2 regions of the Rhizobium sp. 25PS6 genome follow, and region 1 is predicted to be linked to the other one. Evidence: riboswitches for the same ligand, from Rfam matches in the RefSeq annotation. Region 1 holds a riboswitch; the other holds the start of a gene.
What was found. Region 1 has a riboswitch for FMN ahead of RWK44_RS26810 (6,7-dimethyl-8-ribityllumazine synthase). Riboswitches for the same ligand answer to the same signal wherever they lie in the genome.

Region 1 (4,409 bases):
CGTCAGCGTGCCGCCGGAAAGCGGCAGTCCGTCGGCCAGCAGCCGGCACCCGAGCTCGGCCAGAAACCGTTCGGGACCAAGCGAGGCTCCGGCCTCGTCAACCAGCCAGGCAAGAGGAGACGGCAGATCCATCGCTTAACATCGCACGCCCACGTGGACGTCCGCAAGGACATCCCTGGGTGATCGTGGCGACGCTTCCAGCGACTCGGCCTGTCGCCCGCAAAGGCCGTCCGCATCGACTGTCGAAAACCATTCGGCGCGGTGGAAAACAAAAAAATAAACACTTTAAACTTGCGCGATTTTGGTTCCATTGTAGGGTCATTCGTCATCGTGTGATTGAGGGGTACGATGGGCACGATATGCTGGCCGAAAGATCCGTTGGATGGGAATGACATGACGCTGCTGACGTCGATCCTTCGGCGATGGTGCGAAAGATATCAGGTCGAGCTGACGGCGGAGGAGAGCAGCCGCAAGGCGAAGGAACTCGTCGAATGGTTCGAATTCGGCGTCAAGGATCCGGTCGAGCTCGAAGAACTGATCGACGACAAGTACTGGCTCGCCAGCAGGATCTGACCGTACCGGACAAATCGGGAGGACGCTGCCGGTCAGCGTCGCGAAGCTGTCTCATCAGAAAAGGCCGGGCGAAAATCGCTCCGGCCTTCGTCCATCTACAACTAGGCGAGACCCTTAGTCATAATCCCGCCAACGGCGGTCGCGATCCCAGCGCCTCTCATGGCGCCAGCGCGGGCCATCCCAATCCCGGTGACGCCGCTCCCAGCCCCAGCGGGGCGGGCCACCGTAAAAAGCTACCGGCGGCGGGCGTCTCCAGTTTCGTCGGCATTCGCCCCAGCGCGTCAGATGCCAGCCGCGACCGCAGGCGTAGTCGACCTTTGTGATATTGCTCTGGACATTGATTGTCCCAATCGGCATCGCCTGCGCTGTGCCGAACGAGAGGCTGCCAGCGAGCAAGGCAGCCGCGATAGAAAGTGCCTTCATCGAGAACTCCATTTCAAACCAGCCGTCCACACCTTATGACCGCCGAATTGAACTGGAGATGAATTGCGCGTTCATGTTTGCGGGAGAAAAAGAAGCGCTTCCGCACGGCCGGTCCGAGCGCTGTTGTCGCAACGGCAAGCGCTACAGAACCGCCCCGCCGCCCGCAAAAATTGTTCATGTCCTGCCGTAAAAAGGATCGGGCCCTGGATCGCCCCCGGCGGCGACCTCGGTCAGCCGTCCGAGGTAATGCGCCCAGCCTTCCGCATGGCCGGCGCATTGCTCGGCGCTCGGCAGGCCGCTATGGGTGAGTCGCAGCAGCGTTCCGCCTCCCTGTTCGATCAGATCGATCTCGACCAGGCTCGACCCCGGCGGCACCACCTCGCTGCCGTCCCAGCCGAAGCTGTAGGCAAGGCGATGAACCGGCACCACCTCTCGAAACGAGCCGCGCGCAAAGCGCGCGCCGGTAACGTTGACGAGATAGAGCCCGCCGGGCTGCGGCTCGACCTGCGCCTCCGTTCCCATCCAGCGCAGGATCTTTTCCGGGTCGGTCATCAACGCGAACACCGCGGCCGGCGGCGCCGCGATATGCGCCTCCCGGTGGACGACGAAGGGGTCTTGCATCTCTCTCTCCCATGGTTTCCACGGCCCTGCCCGTCTCCGGTGGAGACGGCGCAGCCTGTCTTGCCGTGTTATTCTGACGTGAATGTCCTCACGCACAGCATGTAGGCGCAAGCCCATCCTCCGCAAGAGGGACTGCCCGTTGCGATCGACCAACAAGCGAAATCGCCGTGTCGGGAGCGCTGATCCAGCATTAGTCGCGAAGCATTTCGGCCTATTGCCAGCCCGTCACCTTCCCCCTATTGTTCGCGCCGTTCTCAGGGCGGGGTGCAAGTCCCTACCGGCGGTATGCAATTTAGATTGCGAGCCCGCGAGCGCCTTCTTCGGAAGGGTCAGCAGATCAGGTGAGATGCCTGAGCCGACGGTCATAGTCCGGATGAAAGAGAACGTGCGTTCCTGCCGCCCTTGCGGCTGTCGGGGACGTTCGTGATCGCCTTGGGTGATGTGTCTGTTCGCCAAAGGAGATTACCATGACACCCACCCGCTATGCCTTCGTCAAAGCCAGTTGGCACGCCGACATCGTCGACCGCGCCCTAGATGGCTTCCATCAGCTTATTCCGCCCGAGCAGATCGATGTGTTCGATGTTCCCGGCGCATTCGAGATCCCGCTGCTGTCGCGCGATCTTGCGGCAACCGGACGCTATGCCGCTGTCGTTGCCGCCGCCTTCGTCGTCGACGGGGGAATCTACCGCCACGAATTCGTCGCCCAGGCCGTCGTCGATGGGCTGATGCGCGCCGGCATGGATACCGGTGTGCCGGTGCTGTCGGTTTCGCTGACGCCGCATCAGTATCAGGAAACCGAGCACCACAAACAGATCTACCGCGCACATTTCGTCGAGAAAGGGCGCGAGGCAGCAAAGGCGGCTCTAACGATCGGCAAGACCCGCGCCGCTCTCGCCGCGTAGGAACTTCCTGCACGCCGGCTCGACGAGCCGCAGGACGACAGACGAAGGTGGCGGGAAACCGACCCCGCCGCCTCATCGGATCGACATGACCTCACCAACCGCACGAATCGAGAGCGACGCGCCGTGTGTCGTAGTGGAATCCGCCAATAATTGATTCGACGACCCCACCGCGCCGTGGTCAACTTGGCCCGTCACGTGTCCGCAATTCTCAAGACATCCAGAACCCAAGGAGCTTAAGATGAGCAATGCACTGCGCAGCGAAACCCCCATTGAAACCCCGAGAACACAGCCCGTCGACACCAAGCTCGAGGTGGTCGTCATCCCCGTTTCCGACGTCGACCGCGCCAAACGTTTTTACGACGGCCTGGGCTGGCGGCTCGACGCCGACTTCGCCAATGATGCCGATTTCCGGGTGATCCAGTTTACTCCGCCCGGCTCCGGCTGCGCGATCATCTTCGGCAAGAACGTCACCGCCGCAGCCCCCGGCTCAGCCCAGGGGCTCTATCTTATCGTCTCCGACATCGAGGCCGCCCGCCGCGATCTCATCGCCCGCGGCGTCGAGGTGAGCGAAGTGTTTCATGACGCGGCCGGCATCTATGCCGGCAAGGACGAACCCTATCTGTTCGGGCGGCTCCGCATTGCCGGCCGCGATCCCGATCACCGCAGCTACCGCTCCTTTGCCTCCTTCAAGGATCCCGATGGCAACGGCTGGCTGTTCCAGGAAGTCACCACGCGCCTGCCGGGACGCATCGACGCCGACGGGACGACGTTCACCACCTCGACCGATCTCGCGTCAGCCATGCGCCGTGCTGCGACCGCGCACGGTGAACACGAGAAGCGAAACGGCGGCAAACACGACGAGAACTGGCCGGACTGGTACGCCGAATACATGGTCAGCGAACAGGCCGGCAAGCAGCTGCCCTTATAGGCAAGGGCGGCGACCAGACGGCGACATCATTTGAGAAAAACATCCCGGCGGGTACCGCACGTACCGCGCCGGGATTTCATCGTGTGTCTTTTCCGCGTGCAACGACCACCATACCATCGAGCCCGTCCTGGTGAGCATTGATCATCGGATTGGAATTGGCAGTAGCCAGCTCCTTTGCCGGCTCGCCAGTCTGCGGGGCTGGATCTCAGCCGCCATACCACATCCGCCGCAGCAGGTGATCGCAGCGGACGAACTGGTGATAGAGCGCAGCGCTGGCATGGAAGACCAGCAGGCCGACGAGCAGGAAGGCGCCGAGCCCATGCGGGCCACGCGGCGGATAGGCGGTGAAATCAGGGAGCGTGGCACCAGCTGCCCCGAAGACGGCGGGAGCAGCCCCGCTGAGGATGATCATCCCGATGCCGCTGGCGACCATGCCGAGAATGAAGATGTAGAAGGCGACGTGAACAAAGCCCGCCAGCCGCTCCTTCCAACGGTGTGATGCCGCCACCGGCGCAGGCTTGCGATCGAAACGCCACCACCAGACGATGCGGAGAGCCGTGAGAAGCAGGACGACGATCGCCACCGGAATGTGGAAGCGCAGCAGCCCTGCCTTGGTCGCGGCATCCATGGCGTTGGCGGCCCGGAAGCCGGAGCCGAGCAGCACCAGGATCAGAACCGCACTCAACCAGTGGATCGAGACCGCTATTGCGCCATAGCGATCAGGCCTGCTCTTCAACATCTCCATGTCCTTCCAGTTTGCTGCGCAGCGCCTTCATGACGGCATGCGTGGTTTTGAGATCCTCGACCTGAAGCCCTTCCGAGAGCATGTCGACCCAGGGAGCCTGCAGGCGCATGGCGGTTTCGTATGCCTGTTTTCCCTTGTCCGTCAGCACGACGAGCTGTGCCCGTCGGTGGTGCGGGTTGGGCTGGAACGCCAGAAGCCCTTCCTTCTCCAGATCGTT
Region 2 (4,409 bases), on a different contig from region 1:
GAAATTTCGCCGGTGCGCATGGCGAGGATGACCGACTGGTAGCCGACGAGCACCAGTACCGAAGCGAGCGCGAGATGCCCAAGCGCTGCGGCGCTGACCGGTTGCCAGCCGCCGAGCACCGGAATAAGCAGCGCGCCGAAGAAGGAGGCTGATATGGCGGTGATGACGGTTATCATCAGCGAGGGAATCTCGGGACTGATGCTCCGGGTGGCGAGATCGCGGCCAGCCGTCGTCAGCACCGCGGCAACGCAGAGGAGGGCGGCGGCGGTGAATCCCTCAGGGCCGGGGCGGATGATGATCATCACGCCGACGAGGCCGACGAGGATCGCCGACCAGCGCCGCCAACCAACCGGCTCGCCAAAGAAGAGCGCCGCACCGAAGGTGACGACCAACGGCAGCGACTGCAGGATCGCCGAGGCATTGGCGATCGGCATCATGCCGAGCGCGGTGATATAGGTGACGGCGGCGAGCGCCTCGCAGATGATCCTGAAGATGATCATCGGCTCCAGCACGATGCGCCAGGAACGCAGCGCGCCCATTCTCCAGGCAATCAGATAGACGAGCAGGCTGGTGAAGAGGCCGCGCAAGAACATGATTTCGCCGGCGTTCATATAGGCGATCACCGATTTGGACAGGGCGTCGCTTGCGGAAAAGCCGGCCATCGCCAAGCTCATATAGATGGCGCCCTCAGTATTGCGTGACCGCGGCATGAAGAGATTCCCGTTACCTGTGCGCTCCTTTTAGTCGCGAAGATGCATCAAGGGAATCGGATGAATGTCACACAAAGCATAAATCGATGATGCGATGCACAGTAACGCTGACATCAACGCAGGCGTGTGAGTGGAGATCGCCGCAAATCACCGTTTTATAACGTGAATCCCAATACTTCCGACGCCGCAATCAAGGCGCCGATGGGGACGCGCCGTCGCGCTGCCGGTTCGTCCATAGGCGTTTTTCTCTTCCTGCGCGGGAAACGGGTGGCTGCACCGCCTGATGTTTGAGCATCTCAGATCTCGCAACAACGAAGGAGAAACCGATATGACACTTCTGAACGACAAGATCGCCATCATCACCGGCGCAAGCTCCGGCATCGGCCGCGCGGCGGCGAAACTCTTTGCGCGGCAAGGCGCCAAGCTCGTGGTCACCGGCCGGCGACAGGACGCGCTCGATGCCGTCATCGCAGAAATCGAGGCGGAGGGCGGACAGGCCGTCGCCATATCAGGCGATGTCAGCATGGCGGCCTATGCGGCGAGCAAGGCGGGGTTGATCGGTTTCGTGCAGGTGCTCGCCGCTGAACTCGGAGCTCAGAAGATCCGCGTCAACGCACTGCTTCCCGGCGGCACCGACACACCCGCCAGCATTACCAACGCGCCTGATGCCACGCCGGAGGTGCTCGCCTTCGTCGAGGGATTGCATGCGCTGAAACGCATGGCGCAACCCGAAGAGATCGCCAATGCGGCGCTTTTCCTCGCCTCCGACATGTCGAGCTTCGTGACCGGCGCGGCGATGCTGGCTGACGGCGGCGTTTCGATCAGCCGGACTTAAGGCGGACAAGCGAAGGTGCCGTCAGGGTCATCACTGCGGGATGTTCTTTGTTGCGGCGGGCTATGCCGCCGCAACAAAGGCATCGATCAGGCGACCTCGCGTACGTCTTTTGCCGCCTGGCGTTCGAGATAGGCGACCAGATCCTCGATGGTGACGAGGAGGAGGTTGTGGCGTTTGGCAAAAAGGGTGAGTTCGGGCAGGCGCGACATGGTTCCGTCGTCATTGGCGAATTCGCAGATGACGCCGGCCGGGGTCCTTCCGGCGAGGCGGGCGAGATCGACGGCGGCTTCGGTGTGGCCGGGGCGACCGAGCACGCCGCGGGGGTTGGCGCGCAGCGGAAAGATGTGGCCGGGGCGGGCGAATTCGTCAGGCTTTGTGCGATCGTCGACGAGGGCGCTGATGGTCGCGGCGCGGTCCGCCGCAGAGATGCCCGTCGTCGTGCCCTTGAGATAATCGACCGAGACCGTGAAGGCGGTTTTGTGCGATTCCGTATTGTTGGGCACCATCAGCGGAATATCGAGCGCATCGAGGCGCTCGCCTTCCATGGCGATGCAGACGAGGCCACGGGCGTGGGTCATCATGAAGGCGATTGTTTCCGGGGTGACGGCATCGGCCGCGACCACGATATCGCCTTCGTTTTCCCGGTTCTGGTCATCGACGACGACGACCATCTTGCCGCTGGCAATGGCTGATATGGCATCTTCAATTGTTGCGATAGTCATGCTGTCTGGCCTTTCAAGGGTTATGTCAGCGGACTGACATGGTCTGCTCGGCTCAATCCGTGAGCGAGCCTTCTGCCCTTGGGCGAACAAACGTCGGCCGACTCCGGGAGGGAGTGCGACTGCCCGTGTTGTCCTCTTCCATCCGGACTATACCGTCGGCTCCGGCATCTCACCGGATCTGCTGACCTTCCGACAGGAGGTGCCGGAAGCGCTCGCGGGCTCCAGGATTGCTCCTGATACCGCCGGTGGGGAATTACACCCCGCCCTGAGAACATTTCAAAGATAGGATCAAAAACAGGCGGATGGCAAGGTCACACGACCGGGCAAAAATGCAAAGCTGCCCTAACGCCGATGGACACACTGTTCACACGGAGGCGACGACCGTGTCGCCTTCCGCGCTTCGTTGGTGGTTTGATGTTTGTTTCAGGTCGTTGTCTCAAAGCCGCTGCACACTTTTGGGCGAAATGTATCAGGACATGATCAGGCCGCCGTCGACATTGATCGTCTGGCCGGTGATATAGGCGGCATCCTCGCTGGCGAGGAAGGTCACCAGGCCGGCGACGTCTTCGCCGGAGCCGGCCCGTTTCATCGGGATGCCCTCGACCCATTCCTTCATCAACTCGCCGGGGGCGTAGTTGCCGAGCAGCTTGCCCCAGGCCTGGTCGTTATAGGCCCACATGTCGGTCTCGATGATGCCGGGGCAGAAGGCGTTGACGGTGATCTTCTCAGTCGCGACTTCCTTGGCCAGGCTCTGGGTGATGCCGACGACGCCCATTTTCGAGGCGGCATAATGCGGCGTGTAGATAAAGCCGTCACGGGCCTGGCCGGAAGCGGTGTTGATGATGCGGCCGCCGCGCTTGTGCTTGCGCATTCTTGATATCGCCTCCTGGGCGCAGAGGAAGACGCCCTTGGTGTTGACGGCCATGACCTTGTCCCACTCGTTTTCGGTCAGGTCCTCGACGCGGGCAATGGTGATGACGCCGGCGTTCTGGATCGAGACGTCGACCGAGCCGAATTCCTTCTCGGCGGCATCATAGAGGGCGGTGACGCTCGCCTTGTCGGTGACGTCGCCGATGAAGGAGATCGCCTTGCCGCCTTCGGCCCGGATCTGTTCGGCAACGCCGTGAACCAGCTCCTCGTTGGCCGAGACGACGAGATTGGCGCCTTCTTTCGCAAAGCGTTTGGCGATCGCCGCTCCGATGCCGCGGCTACCCCCGGTAATGACGACGGTCTTCTGCTCAAAGCGTTTCATGCTCTTTCCTTGTCCATCGATAAACAGCAAATCTGGATGCGAACTACCATGCGATCATCATTGGGAGCTCAACTGGTTGTCGTGAATTCAGGCAGTCCTAAGCGCTGATGACGACGCCTGAGCTCTCCGTCCGTTCAATCAGCGCGAAGGGCGGGCAGACGACGATATCGCACGCCGTCGTGCCCGTTATTCCCTTCAGCGCCTCGATCTCAGCCAGGGAGGAAGCGAGATCGGTCACTTTCCCGCGGCGGCAATGAGCTTTCCCATCACCAGCAGCAGAAACCGCCGTCAACGAGAAGATCGACGCCGGTCACGAAACTCGCTGCATTCGACAGCAGGAACACCGCCGGACCTACCATCTCGTCCACCGCTGCCATGCGCTGCATCGGCGTCTGCTCTTCGAAGAGCTTGGTCTGGTGGACCATCTCCGGACGGGTGTTCATGGGCGTTGCCGTGTATCCGGGGGAGATGGTGTTGACGCGAATGCCGCGGTCGACCCATTCCATCGCCATAGACTTCGACATATGGATCACGCCCGCCTTGGAGGCGTTATAGTGCGCTTGGCTCAGCCCCCGGTTCACGATCACGCCGGACATGGAGGCGATATTGACGATGGAGCCGCGCCCATTTTTCAGCATGGCGCGAGCCTCTGCCTGGCAGGAAAGAAAGACGCCTTTGAGGTTGATATCCATCAACGTCTGATATTGGTCCTCCTCCATTTCTTCCGCTGCGTTCGCGTTCGCGATGCCCGCCGCGTTGACTGCAAGTGTCAATGGGCCGAGGTCTGCCTCAGTACGTGCTATTGCCTCTCCAAGGGAAGACTTGCTCGTGACATCCGCCGCGATCTGGATCGAGCGGCGGCCGGCGGCGCGAATATGTTCAGCCGTCTT

Region 2: it holds a riboswitch for FMN, as region 1 does, so the genes downstream of both, ribB (3,4-dihydroxy-2-butanone-4-phosphate synthase) here and RWK44_RS26810 (6,7-dimethyl-8-ribityllumazine synthase) in region 1, are expected to answer to the same signal.

The regions. Positions count from the first base shown of each region.
Region 1 covers NZ_JAWDIV010000021.1:48,739-53,147, reverse strand. Annotated here, with positions in the region: gene RWK44_RS26830 (adenylate/guanylate cyclase domain-containing protein) at 1-132, opposite strand, end outside; gene RWK44_RS26825 (hypothetical protein) at 349-573, shown strand; gene RWK44_RS26820 (GCG_CRPN prefix-to-repeats domain-containing protein) at 688-996, opposite strand; gene RWK44_RS26815 (SRPBCC family protein) at 1,171-1,617, opposite strand; FMN riboswitch at 1,864-2,006, shown strand; gene RWK44_RS26810 (6,7-dimethyl-8-ribityllumazine synthase) at 2,085-2,519, shown strand; gene RWK44_RS26805 (VOC family protein) at 2,758-3,447, shown strand; gene RWK44_RS26800 (cytochrome b) at 3,653-4,186, opposite strand; gene RWK44_RS26795 (MarR family winged helix-turn-helix transcriptional regulator) at 4,167-4,409, opposite strand, start outside.
Region 2 covers NZ_JAWDIV010000004.1:95,680-100,088, reverse strand. Annotated here, with positions in the region: gene RWK44_RS07115 (DMT family transporter) at 1-710, opposite strand, end outside; gene RWK44_RS07110 (SDR family oxidoreductase) at 1,039-1,545, shown strand; gene ribB (3,4-dihydroxy-2-butanone-4-phosphate synthase) at 1,632-2,267, opposite strand; FMN riboswitch at 2,394-2,544, opposite strand; gene RWK44_RS07100 (glucose 1-dehydrogenase) at 2,737-3,519, opposite strand; gene RWK44_RS07095 (hypothetical protein) at 3,617-3,757, opposite strand; gene RWK44_RS07090 (SDR family oxidoreductase) at 3,786-4,409, opposite strand, start outside.